DNA from 2 places in the Marinomonas sp. BSi20584 genome. Region 1 is predicted to be linked to the other one. Evidence: predicted binding sites of a transcription regulator. Region 1 holds the regulator's gene; the other holds the start of a gene.
The links. Region 1 encodes FNR, which switches genes on or off when oxygen is low (the NO sensors DNR and NnrR bind a similar motif). Its sites were predicted from a motif close to TTGATNTANATCAA; they were not measured.
Positions count from the first base shown of each region.

Region 2: a site for FNR is predicted at 11,135-11,148, ahead of TY87_RS03405 (OmpW family outer membrane protein). Genes of this name have one in related genera too.

Region 1 is NZ_KZ454869.1:129,460-145,115, forward strand. It holds gene TY87_RS02230 (SbcC/MukB-like Walker B domain-containing protein) at 1-1,597, shown strand, start outside; gene TY87_RS02235 (BolA family protein) at 1,609-1,923, shown strand; gene TY87_RS02240 (STAS domain-containing protein) at 1,942-2,244, shown strand; gene TY87_RS02245 (fused response regulator/phosphatase) at 2,256-3,404, shown strand; gene TY87_RS02250 (YecA/YgfB family protein) at 3,433-4,077, opposite strand; gene TY87_RS02255 (RecQ family ATP-dependent DNA helicase) at 4,174-5,940, shown strand; gene TY87_RS02260 (SprT family zinc-dependent metalloprotease) at 5,976-6,455, shown strand; gene ttcA (tRNA 2-thiocytidine(32) synthetase TtcA) at 6,575-7,414, shown strand; gene TY87_RS02270 (YfaZ family outer membrane protein) at 7,425-7,988, shown strand; gene TY87_RS02275 (adenine phosphoribosyltransferase) at 8,058-8,600, opposite strand; gene fnr (fumarate/nitrate reduction transcriptional regulator Fnr) at 8,625-9,386, opposite strand; gene hemN (oxygen-independent coproporphyrinogen III oxidase) at 9,408-10,778, opposite strand; gene TY87_RS02290 (alpha/beta family hydrolase) at 10,966-11,562, shown strand; gene tusA (sulfurtransferase TusA) at 11,581-11,811, shown strand; gene TY87_RS02300 (CBS domain-containing protein) at 11,900-12,493, opposite strand; gene TY87_RS02305 (hypothetical protein) at 12,540-12,845, opposite strand; gene TY87_RS02310 (MaoC family dehydratase) at 13,112-13,528, opposite strand; gene TY87_RS02315 (HAD-IA family hydrolase) at 13,596-14,240, shown strand; gene sppA (signal peptide peptidase SppA) at 14,244-15,263, shown strand; gene TY87_RS02325 (hypothetical protein) at 15,461-15,656, shown strand, end outside.
Region 2 is NZ_KZ454870.1:124,070-139,725, reverse strand. It holds gene lepA (translation elongation factor 4) at 1-266, opposite strand, end outside; gene TY87_RS03450 (riboflavin synthase subunit alpha) at 514-1,146, opposite strand; gene glgC (glucose-1-phosphate adenylyltransferase) at 1,519-2,772, opposite strand; gene glgA (glycogen synthase GlgA) at 2,866-4,302, shown strand; gene TY87_RS03435 (substrate-binding periplasmic protein) at 4,363-5,190, opposite strand; gene TY87_RS03430 (transglycosylase domain-containing protein) at 5,475-7,652, opposite strand; gene TY87_RS03425 (Rieske (2Fe-2S) protein) at 8,062-8,391, shown strand; gene TY87_RS03420 (DUF2798 domain-containing protein) at 8,673-9,125, opposite strand; gene TY87_RS03415 (MarR family winged helix-turn-helix transcriptional regulator) at 9,228-9,674, shown strand; gene TY87_RS03410 (HD domain-containing protein) at 9,687-10,325, opposite strand; gene TY87_RS03405 (OmpW family outer membrane protein) at 10,454-11,065, opposite strand; gene TY87_RS03400 (carboxylate/amino acid/amine transporter) at 11,381-12,256, shown strand; gene TY87_RS03395 (YccT family protein) at 12,329-13,075, opposite strand; gene TY87_RS03390 (GGDEF domain-containing protein) at 13,327-14,364, shown strand; gene TY87_RS03385 (GNAT family N-acetyltransferase) at 14,366-14,794, opposite strand; gene TY87_RS03380 (MgtC/SapB family protein) at 14,825-15,304, opposite strand; gene TY87_RS03375 (AtuA-related protein) at 15,514-15,656, opposite strand, start outside.

The sequences.
Region 1 (15,656 bases):
CATGACAGCAGATGGCATGTTAAAACTTGCTGGAACCATTTCGACTATTCGCTTTGTGCCGCACATGATGGTCGGTATCAATACCGAAGGCATGCGTGAGTCTCGCGAAAAACAACTTGCAAGCCTAAGTGGCGAGCTGATGAATTTCCTTAAGGTGGATCAACGTCTTGAGCAGGCTGATTCCTTGTTAGGTCGCGTTATGGCCAACAATCAATTTGATGCAGAAAGTATTGGTAATGCCAGCCATACCGTTACGCGTTTAACTCAAGAATTAGAATCGGTTGATGCTGAAATCTCACAATTGCAAAAGCATGACGATACAGAACTACAAGAACGCATCGAAGAGCTTAAATTGCGCATTGCAAATGTCGAACTGGATCAGAAAAAATTAGATCGTGAGCGTCAACAAATTGCTGAGCAGTTTGGCGCATTGAATACGCAAAAGAGTCAGCTAAGCTCTGCATTGTCGGCTCTTGATGAAGAGCGCAATCGCCTGACATCTAATCCAAAATACGATGCCGAATTTGCAAGCGAACGTTACGCTTTATTAGAAGGCAGTATGGTAAATGGCGCGGCTATTTATAAAGAGGCTATTAGTCGAGCAGACAAAGCCAGCGAAAAAGCTCGCAGCTTTGATCAAAAGGTTCGTAAAGAAGTTGCGGATCATTATGGCAAATATCATCATGCGAATTTAGACAACGATGTACAATTGGATTACTTGGAATCTAAGTTTGAAGAGTTCGAGCACTATGTTTCTTATCAAATCGATATTTTGAGTGAAACAGAGTTGGCGAAATACGCCAAGCGTGCAGAATTGGCTCGTAAAGAAGCAGAAGAAACATTCCGTTCAGACTATGTGTCTAAATTGAAAGACTCCCTTGATCAAGTTGCGCACATTATTCGTGAGCTTAACCACAGCTTGAAGCGTCGCCCATTTAACCAGGAAATCTATCAATTCCGCTATTATCCAAATGGCGATATGAAAGACATTCTAGATCTTGTTGAGCGCTTTAGTGCGCAAGATCAAGCCAATGTAGGCGGATTATTCGATCCACATTTAAGTAATGATCCTGATCATATTCGTGCTATTGCGTCTATTCAGGAACTTATATCTGATGATGAAAAACAACAAGATCTTGCTGACTACCGTAAATTCTATAACTTCGAAGTAGATATTTTAGACGCGGAAGGAAATAAGAAAACTACGCTGAGCCAACGCATTCAAACGGGTTCAGGTGGTGAGCACCAAATCCCGTTCTATTTGGCGATTGCTGCTGCCTTATCTACTACCTATCGCTTACATGAAACCATGGAAGGCGAGATCGTTGGTGGTTTCTCATTGGCTATGTTCGATGAAGCTTTCAATAAAATAGATATGGTGAAGACATCTACGTGTATGGGGTTCATGAAAGACATCGGCTTACAGGTTATCGCAGCAGCGCCAGACGATAAACGCGCTGTAATGGCTGCCAATATGGATACGATTATTAGCGTATGGCGTGAAGGCGGAGCGGTATCTATTGACGTAGCTTACCCGAAAGAAAAGGGCCAAGTTTTACTAAATGGGCAATCGGACAACTTAGCAACTCCGGCATGATAGAGAATGACATGATCATACAAAATCAGATAGACCAACGTATCAATGAAAAATTGGATATACATCATATGACGCTCGAAAACGAGAGTTATATGCATAATGTACCAGCAGGAAGCGAGTCACATTTTAAGTTGGTTCTAGTGAGTGATGCTTTCGAAGGTAAGAGACTAGTTCAGCGTCATCAGCTTGTTTATGGAGTACTGCAAGACGAGATGACAAAGATTCACGCTCTTGCTATGCATCTATACTCAATTAAAGAGTGGAGTGAGCGCAACGCGCTTGCTCCTTCATCGCCAAAATGCCACGGAGGCGAGCAGGGCGAATAACCCTAACTCGGTCAGCTAATGAGTATTTCAATCACTGTTAATGATGTCAAAGATATAGCTACAATCACTATTGTTGGAAGTTTTGATTTCTCTTTATTTAATGAGTTTAGGGCAGGCTACTCTGATCTTAATAAACCTTATAAAACCTACGTGGTTGATATGAGCATGGTCGAGTATTTAGATAGCGCTGCTCTTGGTATGCTGTTAAGTATGCGCAATGCCATTGAGGCAGACTGTAACATTCAATTAACCGGTGCTAATGCCTTTATTAAAAACATCCTCATGATCTCTCGTTTTGATAAACGCTTTGATATTCAGTAAAGGCTAGAATGATGAAATTATTATGCGTAGACAGTGAACCAGTTTATCGCGAAATTATTTCTTTATGCGCAGAGAAAGAAGGCGTGAAAGTCAAAAGTGTAGCCAGTTACGAAGAGGCTATTCTTGCATTTGAAAACTACGCTCCCGATATAGTTACTCTTGATGTGATTGTAAAAGGTGGTAGTGGCTATAATTTAGTCCAAAAACTTAAAGCCTTGTCAGGCAGCCGTTTTGTTCCGATGATTTTTCTTGCTTCTCATACAGCTGATTCAGTAATGGATAAGTGTTTTAAAGCAGGCGCGGATGACTTCATTCCCAAGCCATTTAATGAGGTGCTTTTCAACATTCGACTTAAAACGCACATGCGTCATGTCGAGCTAATGAAAGAAATGTATCGAAAAAACAAAGCGCTGACTTACTATCAAACGATGATAGAGCGAGAGCATGAAATGGCTCATCATGTACTTGATCATATTCAAACTCGAAGTGAAAAAAACTCTGAACAAGTAGCCATTACTAGGTTATCTGCCGCCAGCTTTAATGGGGACTTAGCCTTAGTCAAAACTCGCGCAGATGCTGCCCGTCTTGTTTTTGTAGGAGATTTTACGGGACATGGCTTGCCAGCTTCGATTGGCGCTTTACCCGTCATGCAAACATTCTTTGATGCTGTTGATGATTTGGTCTGTGTAAATGAGTTAGCAGTTCGGATTAATCGAATACTGTTCAGTATATTGCCCGATTATATGTTTTGTGCAGGCTATCTCATTCTTATGACACAAGAAGGTGAAATCACTTATTGGGGTGGGGGAATGCCTAATGCTTTTATTAGACGCTCCAATAGCTCAGTGGACTATTTACAGTCCAATCATATGCCGCTTGGCATTCTTTCTGCCACTGAGTTCGAAGCAGACTTACAAAGCAATAAGTTAAACGCGGGAGACACGTTGATTATTGTATCTGATGGAGTTTTAGAACTTAAAAATTGTCACGAAGAAATGCTTGGAGATAATAAGGTCAAGACCCTTATATCGAACGCTTATTCTGAAAAAAGCCTAATTACTGCGCAACAAATCATAGAGCAGCAACTTGCTGAGTATTTAGGTGAATCAGAGCAACTAGATGATATTACTCTCGTTGCTCTTAGGAGTCCTTGTTTGTAATGGCAAAGTTACAAACAAGTCGCTTCAATTAAGACCTTTTACTACCTTTCTTCTTGTTGTTATTGCCTTTCGCTTTAGGTTGAACCTTTGGAAATGGTCGCTTTTCAGGTTCCGTACGCAGTACTAAAAACAAATCTGTAACCACTTCTGGAATCTGAGCAATACATGAATTGGTTAACTTTTCGCTTTCGCGAATTTGAACAACTTCTTCATCATCAAACAAATCAGACGCAACCATGATTGGTAATAACAACTCGGCAACGACTTCTTCTTTCTCCGGTTCAAACCAATGACTCTCTGTCATGAACACACCTTCCATAAAACCGGTAGCCCATTCCTGCAATTCACTTAGTTCTTCTGGTGACGAGGCCATTTCAAGTTCGCAAGGCACCATAAATCCATCTTCCGACTCTAACTCTTTTTGAATGTCGATAAAAAGGCGTGAGAGGTACTGAAGTATTTGCTTCTCTTGTTTTTCATTTTCAAATTGCGGAGTGTCTTCAAAAATAACAGGCAGCCACTTATCTTCGGCTGTCAGAACAGGACAAATAGACAGTGCCGTTAAGAAGCCATGAGCCATAACAAAGTTCTGACATTCCTCATGAACTTGATCCGACTCCAAAAAATTTTCTAACGTCTCTAACTCAAGATCATCAAGAGGTTGGTGTGCCATGCAAATGTTTCCCTAATACAAATTAAGTGACTGATTCTAGCGAAAAGAAGGCGAAAAATCGATGCAGAAAGTATCGTGTTAAGGGATAATTCGCAAATGAATCTAAAGAAGCACACACTTTCACGTCTAGGCTACTCAGAATATCGTCCTTTGCAAGAACAGGCGATCGATGCTTTATGCGCAGGACGTGACGTTTTACTAGCTGCACCAACTGGTGGCGGGAAATCTTTGGCATACCAAGCTGCTGGACTTATGCGAAATGGTGTTGCTGTCATTGTTAGTCCTTTGCTATCGCTTATGTCACAGCAAGTAGAAGAATTAAACAAAAAAGGCATACGAGCCAAGTTTCTTAACTCTACTTTGAATCCTGGCGAACAAGATGATCTCATTTGGGCATTGCGGCATCAGCATATTGACTTGCTTTACTTATCACCAGAAAAGCTTGTTCAACCTTCGGTCATAGGCTTTTTACACAGCTTTGAAATTTCGTTATTTGCCATTGACGAAGCTCATTGTATTTCTCAGTGGGGAAATTTTTTTAGGCCAGAATACAGTCAACTTGGACAGCTAAAATCTTCATTCCCCAACGTTCCTATTATTGCTCTTACTGGCACCGTCGATCAAAAAACCATGCTGACGATTCAAGAGTCGTTGCAACTTCAAAATTGCCTGCTGCTACGCAATAGTTTTGATCGTACCAATATCAAGATCCAGATAGCGCAAAAAAGAAAAGCCAAACAGCAGATTTTGTACTTTCTGCATCATGAAGTTCCAGGCGAAACAGGCATTATTTATTGCCGCTCTCGGAAAAAAACTGAAGAGCTAGCAGGGTGGTTGAGCAAACTTGGCTTACCTAGTTTAAGTTATCACGCAGCTATGTTGGAGGAAGACAAACAAAAGAATCACAAGATCTTTGCTGAGCAGCAGGGCACCATAATGGTGGCAACCACTGCTTATGGTATGGGTATTGATATTGCTCATGTACGATTTGTTGTTCATTTAGACTTGCCAAGCAGTCCTGAGTCTTATTTTCAAGAAGTCGGGCGAGCAGGACGTGACGGAAAACCGGCGAAGTCTTTGTTGCTATATGGTTTGCAGGATATGCTTCAAGCACAACAACTGGCAGCACTGCAGCCTTTGGCGGCAGAAAGAGAAATACAACATTTAGGCAGTTTGTTTCGTATTTTAGAAGGACGTGGCTGTAGACGACAAAATTTGCTATCACATTTTGATGAGAGCATTCCTGCTTGCCAGCATTGTGATCGATGTCTTTCAAACAAATCCGAACAGAATATGACGACTGCTAGTCAGAAGCTTTTATCACTCATTTATCACACGAAAGGACTTCAGCCTTTTTCGCTACTTATCCAAATTTTACTTGGGAAGAAAACCAAAGTAGTTTCGGCCGTTGGGGCAGAGTCGTTACCATTATTTGGCAAAGGCAAAGAGTTAAGTGAAGTGCAATGGAAATCAGTTATAAGGCATTTAATTGCCTACGATTATATTACGCTTGGAGTACATAGTGTTTTTGCCGTACATATCAACGAGAAATCACGGAGTGTACTTCAAGGAAAAACACAAATAATCATTCCTAGTGAGCATTATTATCCGGCCCTTCAAGAAGAGCATCTTGCAATAGACAGCATAAATTGGCATAAAATATTGGCTTGGAAGTACAGCTACGGCAAACTGGACTTAAGTGATACCCAACTTAGGTTAATTTGCTTGCATAAGCCAAACTCTATTGCTTCATTGAGTCGCTTAACTGGTTTATCAAAAGAAAAAGTGGCTGATTTTGCTGAGTCGCTCATTAAAATCATTCATGAGGTAGATTTAAAAGAGAAGGCTACATTATGCCCTTAACCTCTCGACAGACGAGCTTAAACTACGACGAAGATGTGTTGAGCATCATTATTGAAAAAGCCGATCATTGCTTTGATAAAGCTGATGCGTTTTTTGGTAATAAATTTAAACGCTCGTCATGTAATTTAAAGCAAAGAGGCAGGGCTGCAGGTACCGCACATCTGCAAAAAAATGAACTGCGGTTTAACCATTTCATGTATCAACAAAGCCCGGCTGAATTCTTAAACACCGTTGTTCCACATGAAGTTGCTCACATCATTGTATTTCAAATTTACGGTAACACGGTGAAACCTCATGGCAAAGAGTGGCAAGCTGTTATGCTTAAGGTATATGGCATCCGACCAAATCGAACACATACCTTTGATGTTCCCCCACAAAAACACGCCTATGAATACCACTGCTCCTGCCAAAAACATCAATTCACTAAACAGCGGCACACCAGAGCTCAGCGCGGCGTTGAATACATCTGCAAAGGTTGTCGCTCAACATTACAATTTATAAGCAAAGATAGCTGATAACCTATAAAAACAGTGAGAAAGTGATTTTTTATACACTTTTGCCTTATATTATCCATTTTTGATGCGGTAGCTTCATGCTTATAGTAATATAGTCGCGTTTTGTTTACAGCGTATATATGATGGATTTATCTACTCGACCTAAAGAAAAGTTAGAGCTAAACAAGCTCCAAAAACGCCTTCGCAGATTAACCGGCCAAGCTATTGCTGACTTCAATATGATTGAAGAAGGTGACAAAGTGATGGTGTGTTTATCTGGAGGCAAAGACTCTTACACTATGCTTGAAATTTTGCGGAACCTTCAGGCTAGCGCACCTATAAATTTTAGTATTGTTGCTGTGAATCTAGATCAGAAGCAACCTGGCTTTCCTGAGCATATCTTACCTGCTTATCTGGAAGAGCTAGGTGTGGATTTTCATATTTTAGAACGCGATACTTACAGCATCGTAAAAGAAATTGTGCCTGAGGGGAAAACCACTTGTGGCTTATGCTCTCGTTTGCGCCGTGGTTCCTTATACGGTTTTGCTGAGGAAATTGGAGCGACTAAAATCGCACTTGGCCATCACAGAGATGATATTCTTGAAACATTATTCTTGAATATGTTTTTTGGTGGTAAGTTAAAGTCTATGCCACCAAAATTGCTAAGCGATGATGGTAAACATATCGTTATCCGTCCTCTTGCTTACTGCAAAGAAGAAGATATTGAAGCCTTCTCTGTGATGAAGGAATATCCTATTATCCCTTGTAACCTTTGTGGCTCTCAAGAGAACTTACAAAGACAAGTCGTAAAAGACATGTTACAAAAGTGGGAAAAAGAATTTCCTGGTAGAACGGAAACCATGTTTTCTGCTATTCAAAATGTCGTTCCATCGCATTTGGCAGACACAAAACTATTCGACTTTAAAGGGTTAAAACAGTCGCCCGCGGCCTTTGACCGATTAAATATTATTTCATTATAGGATAATAGAAATGAACCTAACGCATAAAGCTCTATTGTTAACCGTCGGTATTTTAGGGTCTTCTATCGTCAATGCATCATCCGCTGGAGTTAGTCTAACGAATGATACAGTAAAAGGTGATATTAACTTGAATATGGGAGCGTTCGGCGTTAATGGCGGCGTGACTCATAATGATGACAAAAATACCTCTACTGCACATATAGGTGTCACTGTTGAAGACTCAGATACTAGTGGACCGCTTCAAGCAGGTATTGGTATTAGACTATATGCTATTGATGCAGATTTAGACAAGAAGGACGACTTATCTGTTGCGCTTGCTTTAGGTGGTTGGTACCGATACACCTTACCAGAAGCGAATCGAGTTAGTATCTATGGCTCTGTGTATTACTCACCACAAGTATTATCCATCTCCAACTTAGATCATATGTACACTTATGAATTTCGTGCTGAATACATGACTATGCGCAATGCACGTGCGTTTATTCGATATGGCAAAACAGTAACTGTATATGAAGATGATTCTCGTAAAGAAATTGACAAAGGTCTTTCTATTGGTGCAACAGTAGACTTTTAATAACAGTAAATATTATTTGAAAATAAAAAGGTGGCTTATGCCACCTTTTTATTTGTTAACATTCGAGCATTATTCACCATCATAAGCGCAAAGGCTAAAAACAGGTATTTCACTGTCTCTTAGTTTTTGACTTCCGCCTAGATCAGGCAAATCTATAATAGCTGCCACTTCTTTTATATTCGCACCTTGGCTGGTCAATAGTTTGATAGCGGCAAATAGGGTACCACCAGTCGCTATCAAATCATCAAATAACAATACTTCATCGCCCGCTTTCACTGCGCCTTCTTGGATCTCCAATTCCGCTTCACCGTATTCCAAAGCGTATTTTTGTGAAATGGTTTTTCCTGGAAGCTTGCCCTTTTTACGCACTAAGATAAGCGGCTTTTGCAGTTCATAGGCTAAAACAGCAGCAATTAAAAAGCCTCGAGCATCAATGCAGGCAATATGAGTGATATCTGTTGCAATGTAGCGATGCACATAAGCATCAACAACCATTCTCATGCCTTTAGGGTCACTAAAAATGGGAGTAATGTCTCGAAAGCTTATACCTTGTTTTGGCCAGTCTTCTATTGTTTGTATTAGGGATTTAACGTAAAAATCGTCGTAAAGCATGCCTGTTGGGCCTCATCATATCAATCAAATGCGGGCGATTTTACCACAATCACTAGCAACCCCAACGAGTTTTTGCATTTCAGGGAAGTCGATTATTTCTATTTCCTTGCCATCAACATGTATTAACTCATTTTTTTGAAAACGGGTGATGACACGACTAACAGTTTCAACTGCCAATCCAAGGTAGTTACCAATTTCCCCGCGCGACATAGATAAACGAAAAGAGCTCGCTGAATAACCACGCTTTTTGAAACGATTAGATAGATTCAAAAGGAAAGAAGCAACTTTCTCATCAGCATTCTTTTTCCCTAACAATACCATCATCTGTTGGTCGTCGGATATTTTACGGCTCATCACCTTAAATATCTGATGCTTCAAAGAAGGGATATGAGAAGACAGCTCTTCAAGATGACTAAATGGAATCTCGCACACTGTTGTTGTTTCCAGTGCCTTTGCAGAAACAGGGTAGACGTTTGAATCAATCCCGCTTAAACCGACTAATTCACTGGGGCAATAAAAGCCTGTAATTTGCTCTTCGCCGACGGACGTAATATTGAATGTTTTTAAAGTGCCAGAGCGTACAGCATAAACTGAATCAAACGCTTCGCCTTGGCGAAACAAAAACTCGCCCTTTTTTAGTGGTTTCTTACGCTCTATTATTTGATCTAATTTATTAATATCTTCATCAGCTAATGCTATTGGAAGGCAAAGGGCGCTTAAGCTACAGTTCTGGCATTGCGAAGTAAGCGTACTGTTGAATCGTGACTGTGTGTGTGTCAATGACATGTGAATCTCCCTGATCTCGATCTATATAACTTTAGAGTATTTTATGGCGCCGTTGAGATATTTATCAAAAACCATACAAATACAGCGAATTAATAATCTACCGCGCTCTGTAACTTTAATAGTGGTCTGCATTCCACTACGATCAATATCTAACATACCATCTTTAGTCATGGGAGTTAGATTTTCCATCTCTTCAAAAAAGTACTCGAAGAAGCTAATATTATATTTTTGCTCAATAATGGCAGTGTTCAACTCAAATTGAGAAATTAGCGTCATTATAACTTGATGTCGAATTCTGTCATCTAGATCACTAATATACCCTTTAGCTATAGCTAATTGACCTTTCTCAATACTACTCCTATAAATTGATAAGTCAGTATGGTTCTGAATATAAACACCATTTAAATCACTAATAGCAGAAACGCCAAATGCGACCAAATCTGTGCCAGCATGTGTTGTATAGCCCTGAAAGTTACGCTGTAGCTTGCCTTGTTTTTGAGCTATCGCCAAGCTATCAGTTGATTTTGCAAAATGATCCATGCCGATATATTCATAACCAGCAGCTATCAAATACTCAATACTCATTTTCAACAAATCAAGTTTCATACTTGATACGGGCAAACTATCATCTGAAATCAGTCTTTGAGCACGGAATCGATCAGGTAAATGAGCGTAATTGAACAGCGAAATTCGCTCTGGTGATAATTCAATCACTTGCGCCAAAGTCTCTCTAAAGCCTTCTATAGATTGATATGGCAAGCCATAAATTAGATCAAAATTAATTGACTTAATGTCTAATTCACGAGCATCTTTTACAAGATCTGCAACCATTTTAACGGGTTGAACACGATGGATGGCCTCTTGTACCTTGATGTCAAAGTCTTGCACACCAATACTAATTCGGTTAATTCCCTTTTCAGTTAATAACTTCAGCTTAGATCGACTTATTTCTCTAGGATCTATTTCAATGCTGTAATCTTGCGTTCCGTCATTAATTAAATTGAAGTGTTGCTGAATATTATCAAATAGCACCTCAATTAATTCTTCGGTCAAAAAAGTAGGGGTGCCACCACCAAAATGTAACTGCGTAACTTCTCTTGAGTGATCAAGCATAAGGCTGCGTAATCTCATTTCTTCGCCGAGTAGTTCAACGTATTCGGCGCCTTTATCGTACTGCTTAGTCACAATCTTATTACAGGCGCAGTAGTAACAAAGGTGAGCGCAAAACGGAATATGAAAATACAAACTAAGAGGCGCTTCGGAAGGCGTTAACATCTTATCAATAAGCGCAATTTTACTAATACTTGAGTCAAATTGCGGTGCCGTTGGGTAAGATGTATAACGAGGCCCAGATAGATCGTACTTAGCGATAAGTGAAGAATCCCAAATCATGATGTGTTCCTATTAAAATTTCTAATAGGAGTTTACACTTTAGTGAAAAGCCATTTGCTGACCCAGATCAAGGATTTTCATACTGCAACTAAAACCTTTCTCTATGTTGTTGGTAATAATGCATCTAGCAAGGTTCTAACCATCGATCTAATCTGGTCTAATAGCGTTTTTTTTGAAAACTATGAACATGAATTCTCTCCCTTTATACCTCGCCCACGGTGCTGGTGCTGGTCACAATCACACCTTTTTAAAGCAACTTTGTGACGCAATATCCGAGCAAAGACAGCAAGCTGCGATACCAGTAACTTTTTCATATATGCAAGAGCAAGAGCGTTTAGGAAAGAAAAGGCCACCACCTAGATTTAACACCCTTGTTCCTGAATTTGCTGAGCATATTGTGGATGAGAATAGCTGTATTGTTGCTGGGAAATCCATGGGAGGTCGAGTAGCTACACAACTAACACATCTACCCATGGTGAAAGCTGTAGTATGTTTCGGTTTTCCTTTCTACCCAGCCGGAAAGCCCGAAAAAAATAGATTATCGTTTCTTGCTGAACTAAAAGCACCATGTTTGATTATTCAAGGCACAAGAGATCAATTAGGTTCGTACGATTGGGTTAGTAAGCAAATATTGCCTGACAATGTGAATATTCTTTGGATAGAAGGTGCGGACCATGACTTTAAAACGCTAAAAAAATACAATAAAAGTATAGAAGACACTGTTTTAGAAATAGCTATTCACACGAAAAACTGGCTAGAGAAGAATATCGAAACCGAAGCTTAACCTATTGAGAGAAATATTATGGAACACCAAGCTCAGCTTGATGCAACAGATTTACTTTGCCCTGAACCCGTAATGATGCTTCATGTAGAGATGCGAAAACTGGCTGCGAAGGAGGTGCTAAAAGTCATTGCGACTGATCCATCAACGACAAGAGATATTCCAAAGTTCTGCCAATTTCTTGGCCACAAGCTTATTCGACAAGATCAAGAAGGGGAGATTTATTACTATTGGATCGAAAAGAAAGGCTAATAAGAAACAAGAGCAAACAAAAAGAAGCCCAGATTATCTAATAATCTGGGCTTCTTTTAAGTAACTAGCGCTAAAAGTTGATCGTGAATTAAGCTACCTTTAGCTTTTTTGTAGGCTCTTTTTGACCAAGAATAGCGCTTTGGTAAGTATGCGCAAAACTAGAGAAAGCAACATCAATATCCAATCGAAGCTGGCGAGCAACATCGTTAGATGAAATCAAACCACGAATAGCCTTGGTATCTTCATCAATAACAAGCAAATGCTGCAGCTTATTGTTACGCTGACTAAACAAAAGTGATTCAATATCTGAATGCTTAAGAGATGTATACGATAGAGCAAGTAACACTTCTTTAGCTCTCATCAAATCTGCAACCATCAATTCTGAACGTTGAAAACCATTTGCTACCTGTTTAATGAAGACATCTTCAGACAAGTCTTCAAGACTAATAACGCCAACAAAGCGATTATCTGCATCGACTACGATTTTCATGCGTACATGTTCTTTTCTCATCAACTGAACAAGCTCATCTGCACGAGTATTTGATTCAATTACGCGTGGGCCGGCCGTTTGAAAATCAGTAAAGACTGATAAAGCAGAAGAATAAAGGTTTATATTTTCTGTAGTTGCAGGCCAAGTTAGTTGGTTAACGTCTTTTGTAGATACATAAGTTAGTGTTTTCATGATTAATCCCCAGTGTAAAAAATAAAATAGCTAAAGCGTGGGTGAGTTATATCAGTGAAAACGGTGGGGCTCTTGGATTGATGCTACTACTAATTTTAGCAATAACAGGTAAGCGATAATTTAGAAAAGGCGTTGGAGTTAAAGCTGAGGGATGAGTCCGAAATGGAATAAATACAATAAAGCCGCTATCTGCTCCATTATCTTGATCTGGGACAACGACTTCATCACATCTTTGCTCTACAGTAGGTTCTAGCCAGCGAAATTGATTTACTTCTTGAGCATTGGCGCGCTGAGATATCGTCAATAAAGACGATATAATCACGGTAATGATCATTAGTAATTGAATTTTCATGGCAACACCTAATCCTTGTTTTGTCTAATAAATATAGGCTTGCTCCTGCCTAAATCCCAGCCTTTTTTACAAAATGCCGCATTTTTTCACGATCAGACACTTTGTCTAACAATTGTGATGCAAATAAGGGAGCCATGATTAAAGATACATAAAAAAATATTTGGCCATGGCATTGATAAAATTGGCACATATTCTCGTCGCCATAACAAATACGAAAAAGCATTACCAGCTATGGGTTAATGCTTTTTATTATCATTGCTCACTTTTTATGCCGGCAGCATAATGGTTGCTTCACCTGTTACAACCACTTTACCGTCACACTCGCACACTGTTTTTAGTGTTGCACGGCGACGACGTTCATTGATATCAGTAACCGTTACAGTCGTAACCACTTCTTGACCAACAAAAACCGGAGAGCGGAACTTTAGCGTTTGCTCTAAATAAATACAGCCAGGTCCTGGCAATTGAGTACCTATCGCTGCTGAGATAAAGCCAGCTGTCAGCATGCCATGGGCAATTGGCTGACCGAAAGAAGTCGTTGCTGCATATTCAGCATCTAAATGAACAGGGTTTGTATCACCTGTTACATCAGCAAAAGCTTGTACATCTGCTTGTGTAACCACTTTGCGATATTCAACACTTTGATCAATTGAAAGTTGCTCTAATGTATAGCCTGTAGTCATTACCAATCCTTATTTAGTCATTTTCGGTTATGGTACACTCTCGCCGGACTATTCTTAAGAGGTATCTATGGTTAAGTTGGTAATTTTTGATTGGGACGGTACCTTATTCGACTCCATCGACAATATATGTCATAGCATGTTGCAGGCTGGCCACTTGGCAAGAGCACCAACAAGAGCAAAAGATGATATAAAAAATATCATTGGTTTATCTCTCGATAAAGCCGTAGATACGGTTTGGCCAGAGTTATCTTTAAATAAACAAAATACAATTATCGAGCACTACAAGACTATTTATGTAGCATTAGATCAAACGCCGCCATTAGCTTATCCCGGAGTTATAGGCGTATTAAATAAACTGCAATCTGCAGGTATAAAAATGGCGGTAGCCACGGGTAAAAGTCGTCGAGGGCTTGAAAGAGTAATGTCTCTAACTAATACAAGAGATTACTTTGTCGCATCCCGCTGTGCCGATGAAGCCATATCGAAACCACACCCGTTAATGCTGGAGCAAATACTAGCTGAGCTAAATCTTTTGCCTGAACATGCCATCATGATTGGCGATACAGAATATGATTTAAACATGGCAACAAGTGCTGGAATGAAAAGCATTGGAGTAACTTATGGTGCACATCAAGAAGAACGATTAAGAGCTTGCCAACCGCATGCGCTAATAAACGATTTCAATCAATTATCAAATATTTTAGGGCTATAACAAATGAGCTGGACAGAAGACGAAGATCGCAAGCAGTCACTTAGTGAAACCTCAAGCGAACATACACGCACAGGGAAGAAGATCGAAAAAGATAGTACTGACCCAAATAAAGAGATTTGGTCATTACTAGAGAAAACACTCAGTGAGAATCTTATCGAGAAGCGTCGCACTAGACGCTGGAGAATCTTCTTTCGCTTTACCACGCTCGCGATTTTCTTAGCGGTAGTTGGTGGTTGGTTTGCAAAATCTAATTTTCAAGATGTCAGTTTAGAAGGTGATATAGTTGCCATGATTCAAATGCGTGGCGTTATTGGCGCTGATAACGAGATAGAATCCTCTGAGTTTGTTGGCTTGCTTGATGCCGCTTACCAAAACTCTCGCCTAAAAGGTGTGGTCATTGAAATGAACAGCCCAGGCGGAAGTCCAGTTCATTCTGGTATTATTTACGATGCCATTCGCGCGAAAGAACAAAACTATCCAGACATTCCGGTTCTAGTGGTTGTTGAAGACATGGCCGCTTCCGGTGGTTACTACATAGCTTCAGCAGCAAATGAAATCTACGCCGATAAAGCCAGCTTAGTTGGCTCAATTGGTGTTATTTCCTCCGGCTTTGACGCAAGTAACTTGCTTGAAAAAATTGGTGTGGAACGACGCACTTTTACAGCAGGGCGCAACAAGGCTTTTCTTGACCCATTCGCCCCAATGACCGAAGAAGCAAAAGTGAAATGGCAAGCAGTATTAGATGAAACTCATCAACAGTTCATCAATGCTGTAAAAGAAGGTCGTGGGGATAGGCTTGTTATTACGGATGATGTCTTCTCAGGTATGGTATTTACTGGTTCACAAGCCATCAAGATTGGTTTGATCGATGGTTTGGCAAGCGTAACTGATATATTGGACACGCGTTTCCCCGATGCAGAGCCTGTTGTCTATGAGCCGAAACAAGATTCATGGAAAGAGCTAGCTAAAGAGTTTGGTGTTGAAATGGCGACAAGAGTTATAAACACTACCAGCATCCAATAAATATCAGCTTGATAACATTAAAGATCAGCCAGTACCACTAAGCTCCTGCGGGAGCTTTTTTATTGTCTAAAATATACCAAAGCAAAAAAATGAAAGCTGCCAGTAACTCACCATCTTGTTTTACAAGAAAGATAAGTTTGATAAACTAAATACTTAATTTATTTAATTTGAATCTTAAACGATCAGTAGGATGATATATGGCTCGCAAAGCAAACATAGCAAGAGAAGAAATTCACCAAGCCTGCTGGGAGTTGATAGAAAAGAACAGCTTCCCAAATATTCCTCGTTTAACCGAATACTTTCTACAAAAGGACGGACGTCGCTGCTCAAACACTACCTTCCTGAATGCAATTACTGACTGGGAAGAAGCCTACAAAGAACAGCAACAACACG
Region 2 (15,656 bases), on a different contig from region 1:
AAATCCACGTGTCCAGGCGTATCGATAAAGTTCAATTGATAAACTTGGCCATCTTTCGCATGGTAGTCAAGCGTTACACTTTGCGCCTTGATGGTAATGCCTCGTTCACGCTCGATGTCCATAGAATCGAGAACCTGAGCTGACATTTCTCGTTCGCTCAGACCTTCACAAGTCTGAATAAAGCGATCGGCTAAGGTAGATTTACCGTGGTCAATATGGGCAATTATAGAAAAATTGCGTATGTGCTTAAGATTATTGGAAGACACTATTTACTCACACTTTAAAAGCGATATTTGAATGATTACCTGTTGATAAATGAGTCACATATGCACATTTTTTAGTCTAAATAGCGCATTAGTCAGCTAACATCATCATGCCAGCCCAATGAAAAAACTTATCAACAAGTATTCAGGATAGAAATTGGCGAGCATTCTACCGAAAATCGAGCGCGGACTCCATTTATTTCAGAGATCAAACAAGATAGAGCCTCAGTAATTCAAGTGAAATTTGTCTTTAAGGTAAGACAATCCCTCGCTCTTTTAAAATACGCTCAACGGTATCGACTGTTGCCTGTGTATGCGCATCTATTTCAAGATTCACTTTATCGCCAACCGTCAAACTACTAAACGTCGTTAATCTTAGGGTTTCAGGAATCAAAGAAACCTCTAGCCAATCATTGCCAATATCACTGATCGTCAAACTTGCGCCATTTAAACCGACATAGCCTTTATTGAATAAGTAACGTCTAGCGTCTACTTCATTTTGGCGATCAGTCGTAAAACGAATATGAACGCTTTCTTCAATTTTTTCGATGCGTGATACGGTGACAGACGTCATGATGTGCCCGGACATAACATGACCGCCAATCTCGTCACCCATTTTTGCCGCGCGCTCAAAATTAACGACATCTCCAGTCTGCAACAAGCCAATATTGGTGAGTGCCAAAGTGGTATCAATAACATCAAACGTTAGTACGTCATGACCAATTTCCGCCACCGTAAGACAAACACCATTTATCGCCACACTGGCACCAAGTTGCTGGCTCAGCATAACCCCAGCAGGAAAAACTATTTCAAGACGCTTATTTCGACCGACCTGACTCTCTGCCTGAACAGTCGCTTTGCCCTGAACAATACCCGTAAACATAAAACGCCCTCATTTTCAGGTGAAAATATAAACACATTAGCCAAATAACATACGTTAAATCAAAGACTGCAGAAGAAATGAACACCCATGACCAAAGCAGCATAGTGACTGGTTTTGCGTAAGTTATCAAAGATTCACCAATAGGGTTATCCACAGGTTACGGGGATAACCGACATTCAATCCAATAACTAAAAATCTAACCCCTACTAATGCGCCCAATTTATCGTTTTTCAAGCACTAGCAGAACAATAGTTAAATAAAAAACAACCATCCACAAAATAAAATACGCTTTTATCACTTAATTTAGGTATAAAAAAACCGCTTAAAACAGCGGTTTTTCATCACATAAAACAGAACTAAATCATCAAAAAACTAGTCAGATAATGCCTCGATCATGCCTTGTGTCACCAAGGTAATACCATCTGAATTTCGATAAAAACGCGCTGCATCAGCAACCGGATCTTCACCGATAACAGTACCTTCAGGAATACAACAATCAGAATCCACGACCACTTTATTCAAGCGGCAATGTCGACCAATATCACAACGAGGCAATATCACCGACTTATTAACATGAGAATAAGAGTTCACTCGAACATTATTAAATAAGATGGATTGCTCAACCGTTGAGCCAGATACAATACAACCCGCGGACACCACAGAATTCAGCGCGGTGCCAATTCGTTCTTCGTAATTGTAATTAAACTTAGCCGCTGGACGCTGATATTGGGCAGTACGAATCGGCCACTCTTCATCGTATAAATCCAATTCAGGAACCAAACGAGTCAAGTCCATATTAGCTTCCCAATAGGCCGTCAAAGTCCCTACATCACGCCAATAAGGCTCATCTGGATAGCTCTTATTGTCAATGACACTGTTAGCAAAATGGTGGGCTTTAATTTTACTGCGACCAACAAACAAAGGGATTAAGTCTTTACCAAAGTCATGGCTCGATGCATCGTCACTCGCATCAGAACGCAAATTATCAGATAAAAATTTAGTGTTAAAAATATAAATCCCCATGCTCGCAAGCGATACATCCGGCTTACCTGGCATAGTGGGAGGATTCGAAGGTTTTTCCTCGAACGCAATAATATTGTCGTTTTCATCCACGTGCATGATGCCAAATTGATCAGCTTCTTTCAGCGGCACTTCTATGCAAGCCACAGTGACATCAGCTCCGCTTTCGATATGATCTTGTAGCATGAGACTGTAATCTTGCTTGTAAACATGGTCACCGGCAAGAATCAAAATATACTCACTTTCTAGGCCATCAATCATGGTCAAATTTTGATAAACAGCATCTGCAGTACCACGATACCAATCACTGCCAGTCTGCTGCTGAGCAGGCCATAGCTCAATGAATTCGTTGAAATCTGAACGAAGAAAGTTCCAACCCCTTTGAACATGTTGATTTAGAGTATGGGAGCGGTATTGAGTTAGGACTGCAATACGACGCATGCCTGAGTTGATACAGTTAGATAGCGGAAAGTCTATAATTTTATATTTACCTGCAATAGGTACTGCAGGTTTAGAACGATTATCTGTTAATTGTTTTAATCTTGAACCACGTCCACCGGCTAGAATAATGGACAGAGTTTTCATACGCGCCGTATTTAAATCCATGTGATGCCCTTAAAATTTTTATCAACACACTCTATTCGAAGTTTCATTTAGGTATACTCTTATCACTATTCCAAATCAATAAGATGCCTAATAATGAAAATACTATTTGCTGCCTCCGAAATTTACCCCCTAATTAAAACCGGTGGCTTAGCCGATGTAGCTGGCGCCCTACCCGTTGCTTTGAGAAAAAAAGGCCACGATGTCAAACTTATCATGCCTGCTTACCAAGGCATACTCGAAAAGGTAGCGCCAATTCAAAAGAGTATCAACCTAGGAAATCCATTTGGCGTTGGAGATTTGTTACTTCTTGAAACTCATATCCCCGAAAACGATACACCAATTTGGTTACTACAATGCCAAGCACTGTATGAACGTGAAGACGGGCCTTATGTAGATAAAAGTGGCATAGACTTTGAAGATAACCATATACGATTTGCCGCGCTATCATGGGCTGCAGCTACGTTAGCACTTCATGGACACCTTATGGATTGGCAGGCAGATATACTTCATTTAAATGATTGGCAAACGGGTTTTGCTGCTGCTTATCTTGAAAGTTGGAAAGTTGAACACATCCCAGTTGTCACGACCGTACATAATTTACGTTATAACGGTAGTTTTGATATGAATCAATTTTCCGCCATGCACTTATCACCAGAATTACTCAGTATGCACGGCATGGAGTTTTATGGCCGATTCTCTGGCCTTAAAGCTGGACTAGTCTACGCGAACGCTGTGACCACAGTCAGTCCCACTTATGCCAAAGAGATTCTCACCCCAGAGTATGGAGACGGTCTAGATGGCACACTCAGAGCGATGCAAGACAGGTTAGTTGGCATTTTAAATGGTGTCGACTACGATCAATGGTCACCAGAGAAAGACGCTCTAATCCCACATAATTACGGTATAGACACACTCAGTCAAAAACAGGCTAACAAGCTCGCTTTATTACAGGAAAATGGTCTATCAGAAGACCTCAACCAGCCAGTATTTGGTGTTGTTAGCCGACTAACAGAACAAAAGGGATTAGATCTTGTTTTGCAAGTTATGCCAACTCTGTTAGAAAAAGGCGCTCTACTTGTAGTATTAGGTTCAGGAGATAAATATTTAGAATCTCAGTATTTAGAACTTCAAAATAATTACCCAAACCAAGTCTCAGTTCGTATCGGATACTTTGAAGATTATTCTCATCGTATCCAAGCAGGTATCGATGCGCTACTAATTCCGTCACGTTTTGAACCTTGTGGCTTGACGCAACTCTATGCACTTAAATACGGAACTTTACCCATAGTAAGACAAACTGGTGGCTTAGCTGATACGGTATTCGAAGAAGGTGAGCGTGCGAATGGTTTTGTCTTTAAGGAAGCCTCAACAATGGCTTTACAAGCAGCGATGGAGCGCAGTATGGAGTGTTTCTATGATACTAATCGTTGGCGAGAAAAACAAAAAAATGCGATGAGTTATGACTACAGTTGGGATGTAGTGACAGATCAATGGATTCGCCTCTATGAATCACTGATTCATCAAAAGTAATCAATAAAAACAAAGGGATATCTCATCATATATCCCTTTTTAATTCATTTAAATTAACATTTACTTTAGAGTTATACCTGCTCGGCTACGGGCTTCCCATTCCTGTACACCATCAAGTACTGCCTGTTCAGTGAAGCCTTCTTGTTTCATTTCCTGCAAAGCAATAGCAATCTTGCGCTTAACACCGTTAACGTTGCAAGGTGACTTCTTAGACATAGTCAGATACAAACCTTCACTGCTGATATAAGGCAATACAGGAATGACGGCATCAGACAAACCCAACATAGTTGCATAAGCATGCGCTGGATTTTTTTCATACAAGACATAATCTACTCGATCCGCAGCCAACATCCTTAACGCTTGTGACAAGCTGGCTACCGCCAATATATTAAGGTTATGTTGAGCATATTGATCAAACTCTTGTCCAAAACTGTTATTAATAACAGTCACTCCCCACTTTCCAACCAGATCTTCTTTTCGACTAAATGAAAAAGGTTTGTCCTTACGCTGCCAAACCACACTTGCAGTATGTAACATCACTGGCGTGAAATAATCCATATAATCGGCTCGCTCGTTTGTATAAAAAGCACCAGCCATAAGATCAACACGACCATTCTTCACTTCACCTTGAGCTCGTGACCAAGGCCCAACATGAATAAGTCTAATAGGGATATCAATACGACGACTTAATTCATCAATGATAAGACGATTAACGCCATGTAACTCTGTTGAAGTGGACGTTTCTCGCCACAAAAAAGGAGGGTATTCTGAGTTACCAGATGCCGTAAGAGAGGCACAAGAAGACAAGTCGTCTTGTGCGAAAGCGATATCAGTATTAAAAAAAGTCACCGCTAATAAACAGCAAACCATGTGTGTGTGCAGCCGCATACAGCGCCACTCCCTTACAAATAAAATTCAAACGATAAGCGAAGCTTTTTTCTTTTGCATATATAAGGTGGTGTTATTTCTAAGAAGCATTTTAATTCACTTCTCATCTCGACAACTTTTCCCAAATCGCCTTAATATCCTAAGTCCATAAAGGCACCAATAACCTTCAACAACAATTACTTAACTTTAAAAATGAAAGTAATCTGTTTATTTTCAACAGCCTAAAAGGCTATATAAGAACTAAACAATTATCAATCTTCTTTTCTAGTTTCATATATATGAATTTAGAAAGGCCAAAAACATGAAGTACTATCTTTTGGCTCAGTACCTAAAATAAACGCTAGCGGTGTCTTGTCTTTACAGCGGTCTGCCGCGATTTCAAACTTACTATCTAAGACATTGTAGCGAGCGGCACCGTTAGGCAAAGTATCAGGTAAAGACCTCGAGTTTACATTTTTGGTGAAATCCACCCACACTTTTAATGCGCCGCTACTACCAGTAATGCTTAACGGTACGTTATTATCATCACCAAGCCATACCGTAGACGAATAATCACCAGTGATTCCGACAAACCAACTGTCTTTTTGCTGGTTTGTTGTTCCCGTTTTAGCCGCAAAATTTAGATCTGGAAAAGCAGCTTGAGCCGCCTTAGCTGTACCGATTTTTGGTGTTTTTGTCATACCATCCAAGGTCACAGCAAGTAAGGCATCAGTAAAAGGCACATCATTATGCTGATCAAATCGCTTCATGAGCTGATCCTTCTGATCCATAACAGCAAGCACGACCCCCAACTCACTACTCTTTCCTTGAGAGGCAATAGGTTGATATAGACGAGATACTTCAAAGGGAGATAATTCTAGTGCTCCCAGAGCCATCGCTGGATGCATAGTAAAAGGTCGTTTTACACCCAACTGTCGCAAGGTATCACCCACTCGATCAAAACCGATTTGCTGTGCTAATGAAACAGTCGCTAGGTTATAGGATTTCGCCATCGCCTCATAAAGATGTACGACACCATGAGTTCTTCTATCGTAGTTCTCAGGTTCCCAAACCTGACCACCTATGTTAAAGCGCAGTTTTTTATCTTCAATTTCAGTCCACCATGTATAGCGTCCAGTTGCTAACGCAGATAAATAAAGCGGTGGTTTCACCAATGAACCGATAGGCCTAACCGCCCCTAACGCTCGATTAAAACCAGTATAATGCTGTCCACTAGAACCAACCACGGCACGTACTTGCCCATTCAGCCTATCCGTAACAACCATAGCGCCTTGCAGACCATTTAATTTAGGATCACGCTTTTCCAATGCTGCCACTTGACGCTGCATCGCTAAACTTGCCGCTCGCTGTGCTCGTATGTCGACCCCAGTATAAATGCGTAAGTTTTTCGTCGCTAAAGTAGTTTCATCAAAATCTCGCGACAATTGCATAGCAACCAAATCTAAATAATCGCCAAACACTGAGCGTTCTTTTTGCTTATCAGCAAGTCGGATAGGTTGCTTTATAAGGCTATTGTAATCAACATCAGATAAACGGCCTTGGTTTTTCAATATAGCCAGTACGGTATTACGGCGATCTTTTGCACGATTTGGAGATCGCTCAGGATTGTAAAGAGATGGGCCTTTAACCATACCAACTAACAGAGCAAATTCATCGATATTTAGTTCATTCAACGGGCGACCAAAAAAATGCTGGCTAGCCGCAGCAAAACCATGCAAGGCACTGCTGCCCAACTGAGCTAAATACACTTCGTTCATGTAAGCCGTGATAATGGCCTCTTTCGAATAATGGTACTCAAGCAGTAAGCTCATCACCACTTCAGTCAGCTTTCGCGTGTAAGTTCGCTCAGAACTCAAATACATATTCTTCACAAGCTGCTGAGTTAAGGTAGAGCCACCTTGGCGTCGTGAGCCATGAGTTAAGTTAACTAGCGCAGCTCGCGCAATACCAGTCGGAGAAATTCCCCAATGCTGATAAAAATCCTGATCCTCTACCGCAATCAAAATATCAATCAGGGGCTTAGGAATATCATCATATGTTAAAATTTGACGGCTTTCTGTATTACCGCCATACAAGAAGCCAATACGCTGAGGCTCTATCCTTGCCTCGTCTATTTCATCACCATTCAATGCTTGAATAACTAAGCGACCATCTTGGAACGAAAAAATACGCCTTTCACTTTCATGAAATCCCAAATGATCAACATAGGAACGCAAATGTGCACTGACTTTCGTTTGACTACGAGCAGCCCAGCCAACGTTTTGACTATTTCGACCAAATCGGTAACCAGTTTCTTCCAATAAACTTTCGAGGTCTTGCTTTTTCCAAGGTGCTCCACTTGATAATATAACAGGTGCACTGTAGACCTCTGAAGGCACTTGCCATTTCTGCCCTTCAAAACGGCTAACAACTTGCCCATTTAGCCACCATACCCAACCAGCGAAAGGAATACTTCCTATCAAAGCAATAATTACCCCCCATTTAAAAAGGGCACAGAACAGCCTCTTCAAAAAGGAAGATTGTGATGTTTTTTTCTTTTGAGTCGGGGACTTACGTGAAGATTTTGCCGGAGTTTTTTTAGTCATAGCGGGTAAGTATAGGGAGCTTGCCGAAAGCAAGCAACGACCTAAAATCAACTAACTCAATTCTTGCATATTGACTCATCGCTCATAGCGCTTTAGAGTCTTTGCTCACGGAAAGTTTATTTAACTGACATTTTGCTGAACTTTATTCACTTAGTCAGCGGTAGAATTGAAAGAAAACACCACTAAAATGTGAGGATTTTTGTTCTCACTCTAGTTCGCATGATTATGGAAAGCGTCAATTCTACTGAAGTAAACAACATTCATTATAAAAAAGTGCGGTAATCACGTGTTTAATAAATACCTTATCCCTGATGCGCAAAACCTTCCTGAAGGCAAAGCATTAAACATAACAGTAGAAAAATATAACTTTTTAGTAACTAAGCAACAAGGTCAAATTCTTGCTTATGAAAACTTATGCCCTCATCAAAAAAAGCAACTTAATTGGTCTTCTGATCCTGCGTTAGATGAGGAAGGTGATTATTTAAAATGTCATCATCATGGCGCTCTTTTCTCTCCACTAGACGGTACATGTATTACCGGCCCATGCCAGGGAAGCCACCTCAAAAAAGCGACAGTCGGTATAGAGCAGGGCAACTGTTACTTGTTATTCGCCTAGCTAGATTCCCTACCTTATAAAGGTTAAACAAGACGCTTTTAGTAGCTAACAGCCTATGTTTACAAGCTAGGCTTAGCGTCTTGTTTTCTAGCTTTTATGGCTTTACTTAAGTAGTTTTCTGTTAATAAATTTCATTTATCTACTATTGAAAATCCCTATCAGCACAAAGCAACACCATTCCCTATCCGCAACCTAGAACTAGAAAAGGACGAAAGCTCTGTCTTAGTCCAAATCAAGCTCGCTGAAGCTCTCTCCTAAACACCAACTAACCTTAAACAAACTTATGCAGGCTTAGCCCAAAAAGCAGCTAATTTGGGTTTAATAACAAGAGACATCAGCACGGAAATAGCCAATCCAGCAGGTAAGGCTGAAACAAACGTCACAAGCCAAAAATCAATAAAATCTTTTAGCACCATAAAGCCGTGTAGATTCATGGTTGTCACAACGGCCATGATAGATTCCATCAATACCGCCATAATAAGTCCAAACACAATATTTTTCTTCACAGACGACAAACGTGGAAAAACTAAATTAACAAGGCGATTAATCATAAAGGCAATGACACCGCCAATTGGCGCAATACATAAAACACATAGAGCAAAAGAGGAAAGCCAAGCCCCCATAAAGCCATCAGTAAAACCAATATTCTTCCAAGTCATTAGTAGGGTTAAAGAACCTCCTATAGCAATAACAAAACTAACGATAATAGCAATTTTTTGAACTTTCTTTGACATAGATCTGCTCGCAGTGAATGATAAGGTTAATACGGTAAATTAAATTGACAAAGTCAACTATATTAAATTATGTTGACATAGTCAACTACATTGGAATTTTCTATGCAGCATTACGAGTCAGAACTACAAACTCTTCTCATAAATACAATCGGTGGATTAAAAGCTTCAATGAAAAACATCATGAAAGAAAAAGGATTACCACTCTCTCCTTTATATTTTATGATTCTGAAACATATCCATGAGACAGAGAACTGCACGGCAAATTATCTTGCAGATATAACCGAAAGAGACAAAGGCCAAGTCACTCGATTGGTTCAAGAAGTAGTGAACCAAGAGCTTGTTATTAAGACCCAGAATCCACATGATAAACGTAGTCAGTTTCTTCTATTAACCGAGAAAGGCTTAGGATTTTATCAACAATTAGCAAAAGCAGACAAAGCGGTTCTAAAAGAAATGAGAGCAGATGTTAGTGATGAAGAACTGAAGAAATTCTTAGAAATTGGCGCAAAAATGCTAACAAATTTGCACGCTATTAATGACAAAGTGTAGAAGAGGTTTAAATTAAACCTCTAATGCTAGATCACCTAAAAATATACGCATTACTCTTTCTCGTCTTTTGCCCTCCAACCGCGCTGAAGGCGTATTCAAGCTATCTGCAATATGAAACAACTTGTTATAAAAATGGTCTATAGAATAAAACGTATCATCAGGCTCTCGTATTTCGCAAAACGGGTCATTAAGGGAATATAAAGGACGATTTAGTGCTCCACTTACTTGCATACATCGAGCAATACCGATTGCACCCAATGCATCTAACCGATCAGCATCTTGTACTATTTTAGCTTCAGGAGTTTCTGGCGAGATATTGGCACTAAAACTATGAGCGCGAATAGCATGATGTATCGCACCATAATATTCGCTTGGATAATGAATTGAGGCCAAGAAGTTAATAGCTCTATCTCCTGCCAATGTAGAGGCTAAATGACGCTCTGGATGGTTTTTAGGCAAAGAAACGCAATCATGCAGCCAAGCAGCAGGAACCACAACAGCCAAGTCTGCTCCCTCTTCAATCGCAAGTTGTTTTGCTACTTTTACCACTCGGGAAATATGGTTCAAATCATGAGCAGAATCCGCATGCCCTTGAGCTTGCAAAAATACACTGCAACGGTGTTCAAGTTCGGATAAAAAATCTAATAACATCGTTTTTCCAAGAGAGACAAAATAGCTATGTAAAAATGAAAAGCCTACCCCAGTCCTATAAAACAACACAACGAAAAAAGGCTTTGATTCAAAAAATCAAAGCCTTTGCTTTTCTTAAATACTCGTTATTAGAAAGTATAACCAACACTTGCCATGAAGGTAATAGGATCAATATCAGCGTTAAAGGTTCCTACTGTTGTATGCACATCAGTATTAATATCCATGTACCAGAGAGACGCGTTAGCAAACCAGTTTTCAGCAAAATTGACATCAACACCTACTTGAGCAGCTAGACCAAAAGAATTATCGAGACTCACATCAGTACCAGCCAATGCACCTTTACCTTTTTCATCAAAGAAAATAGTATAATTCAAGCCAGCGCCAATATAAGGACGGATTTTGCTATTTGCCTGACCAAAATAATATTGCGCCATTAAAGAAGGCGGTAAATGCGATACTTCAGCCACTTCACCTAAACCTTTAGTCGATACCTTATGAGTAAAAGGCGAAGCAGCTAGCAACTCAACACCAAACTGATCTGTCAGCATGTAGGTAAGAGTAACGCCAACTTGAGTATCGCTATCAAGCTCCAATTCACCTTTATTCAATACATCATCACTGCTTTCGTTTGGCATCACTACTGCAAGGCCTGCACGAGCAAAAACATCCCCTGCATTATGAGCCAATGCAACTGATGAGCAAAGCGCAGAAACAAGAGCGACAGGAAGTAGAGCTTTCATAATCGATTCCTTTTTTTGATCAATAAAATGTCTGTGACAAAAAAGGTAACAGGATGAAAAATAAAATTATTAATCTAGATCAAGGTTTTGCGGTAACTCAAAGGACAATGTCGACAATACCCTAGGTAGGTCAACAAAAGATCAACTACCTAAATCAAATCACTTTTCACTCAATCTTGCAGATAAAAAGACCCGTCCGATAAAAGATCAGACTGCACACACTAGTAAACCAAAGAAAATAATAAAGTAAACTATTTTACCATTCACCTATAAATCGGTAAACTTTGCGAAAATTTTCATCTGGAATAAACCAATATGCCAATATTAATTGCAGTGACCTTACTTTGGGCTTTTTCGTTTAGCTTGATTGGGGTGTATCTTGCCGGTCAGGTCGACGCCTGGTTCTCTGTTTTAATGCGTGTAACACTTGCAACTGTGGTTTTTTTGCCCTTCTTAAAACTACGTCAGATTGAAGCAAAAATCGCTTTTAAATTAATGGTATGCGGCGCTCTACAGCTTGGCATTATGTATGGGTTTTATTATCAATCCTTCCTATATTTATCCGTTCCTGAGGTTTTACTATTTACAGTTATGACACCACTATATGTCACTCTAATTAATGACATGCTAGATCGCCGTCTTAATATAGGCTTTGCCATTAGTGCAATCTTAGCCATTCTTGGAGCTGTTGCCATTCGCTACCAAGGAGTAGACGAAGGGTTTATTAAAGGATTGTTAATCGTTCAAGGTGCTAACATTTGCTTTGCTTCAGGACAAGTTGGTTATAAACGTATTATTGCAAAGGAACGCCCAGATCTATCACAACGTACGGTATTTGGCTGGTTTTTCCTTGGAGCCTTGGCCGTTGTTATTCCTTGTTTCTTAGCATTAGGAAATCCAGATAAACTACCAACAACAACGCTTCAATGGTCAATTTTGACTTATCTTGGCATAGTTGCTTCTGGCTTAGGTTATTTTGCTTGGAATAAGGGCGCTACAATGGTGGATATTGGCACTCTTGCTGTTGCTAATAACCTTTTAATACCTGCTGGAATTGTCGTCAATGTGATTTTTTGGAACAGAGATGCCGATATTTTACGTCTAGCCATTGGTGGCGGGGTTATATTATTGGCACTTTGGGTAAACGATAAATTCAACCAAAAGTACGCCAAAGCACAAACCGACACTTAACTAAAATACGATGGATCAAAAAAACGCCCAGATTTTCATTGGGCGCTTTTTTAATTTATTAAAGTACATGTGCTATTCAACAAGCCAAACCTGTAAGGCTTTTTTCGCTTCTTTGTCTGCTTTATTGAACCAAAATTGAAACATTTCCAGCTGGATATTAGCAACTGTTGGCTTATACATATCATCTGCTATCCAGATACGCGCATCTTTACGAGTCACTTCGTCGGATTGATTATACCAAAATTGCATCATTTCTAACGCAACGTCTTCTGTCATAATAACAGGAGCAGGTACTGGACCAGAACCAGAACCAGAACCAGAACCAGAGTTAGTATTGCTCGGTGAATTTTTGGCGGTTAGTCGCTCAATTTCTGTAACAAAATCACGGGTGTTCTGAAGTCCAGATTTAGTTTTCAAGCTTTGTTGTTTGTAGTCAACATCTTGACCATTTACGTTATCATAAATCGTAAATTGTGGGTCTTTGGCATTGGCCTCGGCCTGCTTTTGAGTCGATATATAAGGTGCTTTCAGCGTAAAATAGGTATTCTTTTCAAACTGTAAATCCAAAACAATTGGTTCAGATTGATATTTTTGTGTATCACCACCGCTTCGCAACAACTTGTTAAAACGCACAACTATCTGATGCTGACCTTCATCAATATCTACTTTAAAATCATTACCAAAATGACCTGCGCTTTCAAGATCGACATACATGATCTCAAAAGACCGTGGCACTTCAAATGTGGCAGCCATAGCTGGTAAAGTAACAAAACCACACCACAAAGCACCAAACGCAATAAAACGATTTCTTACTTTCATTTAACACTCCTTACAACACATAACAACATAGAGAACAAATCTAGCATATAGTTGTCTTTTATTTGCTTGGTTTACTTTACTTAGAAATCACTTGCTAGATTTTGTCTTTTTTCATCACAAAAAAGAGACAAGACGAAGGCTAAAATTGAAAAATCGAACAAGCATATCGCTATAAAATACAACTAGCGATTGATTAGTATGAATCTTTAATACTCATTATTTGTATCTAAAAAGGACAATGGCACAAGATTATGCCAAATAACACTCAAGTAGACCTAAATCATAAGCTCACTTTAAGAATAATTGAGCTGTCTATTATTACCATTTTTTTTGCTCTGATATTTCGACCTTTAATTGTTGATCTGCCAATTCAATTTACAGTAATCATTTTACTAGACTTAGTAATAGTCACAGCGCTATATGTAATTGTTCGCTTCTATATTCTACCCAAACTAGAGATTATTCTTTCTCTATGTACCGCCGTTATCATCCTTCTTCCCACATTAGCACTCTCGGGAGGAGTCAATAGTCAGGCAGCCTGTATTTTACCCTTATGCCCTATTTTTGCAGCTCTAATTGGGGGTTACCGCGAATCATTAATTATTACGATCATACTTGCCCTAGGCGTCATATTAGCGACCATTTTTAGTCAGCACATTACCGATTTAACAGGGGAGATTCACTCTCAACAAAAATCAATCGATCGAGGTTTTTGGTTAACAATTTCCATTATTTTTAGTGGCGTCTTTGGCCGCTTCTTTTTAAAAAGGTACGCTGAACTTACACAACAGCTGAAAAATGAAAATATCCAAGACCCCTTAACAGGATTATTCAATAGAAGAGGCTTAAACCTTCATTTTAGTACAGAGTTAGACAATGCAAACACGGCTAATTTGCCTTTAAGCCTTATTCTCATTGATATTGACTACTTTAAAAAAATAAACGACATGTATGGTCATGATATTGGTGATGTATGTCTGATAGAAATAGCTAACACCCTCTCACAAGCAATAAGAAAAAACGACATTATTGCCCGATTTGGAGGAGAAGAGTTCATCATTATCTTACCAAACACAGCAAAACATGATGCAGCCGTCATAGCGGATAAATTGAAAACGACAATAGAAAAACAAAAATTCAGTAAATTTAGCCTTGCACTCACGATCACACAAGGACTAACTGAGCGCCATCAAGATAATGATAACGCTCTAAAAATGATAAAACGCGCAGACAAAGCACTCTACAGAGGTAAAGATAAAGGACGTAATTGTGTAGAACTATCTGAGTAAACTATCCCTTATAAATGTCAGGCTGCCATTTTTGCATAAAGGTTGATGGTGAACTTAATGGTGTATAGCCAAACTGTTGATACAAGCTATGCGCATCTCGGGTTGCCAACAAGATTCTTCGTAATCCCTGTAGCGATGGGTGGTCATGGACTTCTTGCATGAGCCATTTTGACAACCCTTTACCACGATGAGCTTCATCAATAAAAACATCGGCCAAGTACGCAAAAGTTGCCTGATCCGTTATCATTCGAGCAAAACCAACTTGCTTACCTTCAGACGAAAACACACCAAAGCACAACGAATTATCTAAGGCCTTTTTAAACGTTTCTTTAGGGATGCCTTCCGCCCAATAAGTGCTTGATATATAAGTATGAATGGCATCAAAATCCATTTCTTCACGATGACTACTAACTCGATAACCTGAAACCATCTCCACCTCCAATATTGTCTTAAGTATTATTTAATCTCTCTTGCGCCACCGACTGTATTTAGAATGTACCCCCCGCGTAAAAGCCGACGAATATTCTTCAAGAATATCGACACCATATAATATAGCGACTACGATAAAAGACAGCTTTATCGCCACATAAGAGCCAATAATAGCAATGCACACACCGATTGCGGCCAGAGTCCAAATCGTCGCAGCCGAGGTAACACCAATAACCGCACCATCTTTAGACAACATAACTCCAGCCCCCAGAAAGCCAATCCCCGTAATCACCTGACCTATGATTCGCGATGGATCTGTAGTCTCAGCAGCAACAAACATCGACGATGCAATAAACACATAAGTCCCCAATACGATTAACGCTGAGGTTCTGATTCCTACGGGCTTACCTCTCAGTTGTCGCTCTAAGCCAACAATAACGCCACAAAAAATAGCAGTAGCAATCGAGCTCCAATTATAGGGAGCAACGGAAAATAACGATTCTAAATTCATATAATCTTTCTTAGGACAAACGCCATAACTAGAAGAATACAAGGAACGATAGCTCTCTTATAATGTACTGAATTTTTGACGTTAATACAGTTATTAATCAGGCATCAGATTAAAAATAAATAGAAAGGAGAAATATCAAGACTGGTACAAGAAGAGAGTATAAAGATAAAAAGCCTGTCATCAATTTTTGTGGCAGGCTTAAAAAACAGCTAAATATCAAAATCTAACAAAGCTGAGCTGAGACCCTTACCATGTATATCGAGAGCCAAAGAGCGAGTAACACCACCACCTAACGCTTCATACATAACAAAATTTAATGCACCGATAGCCGGTAGTTCGTAGCGCACAACTT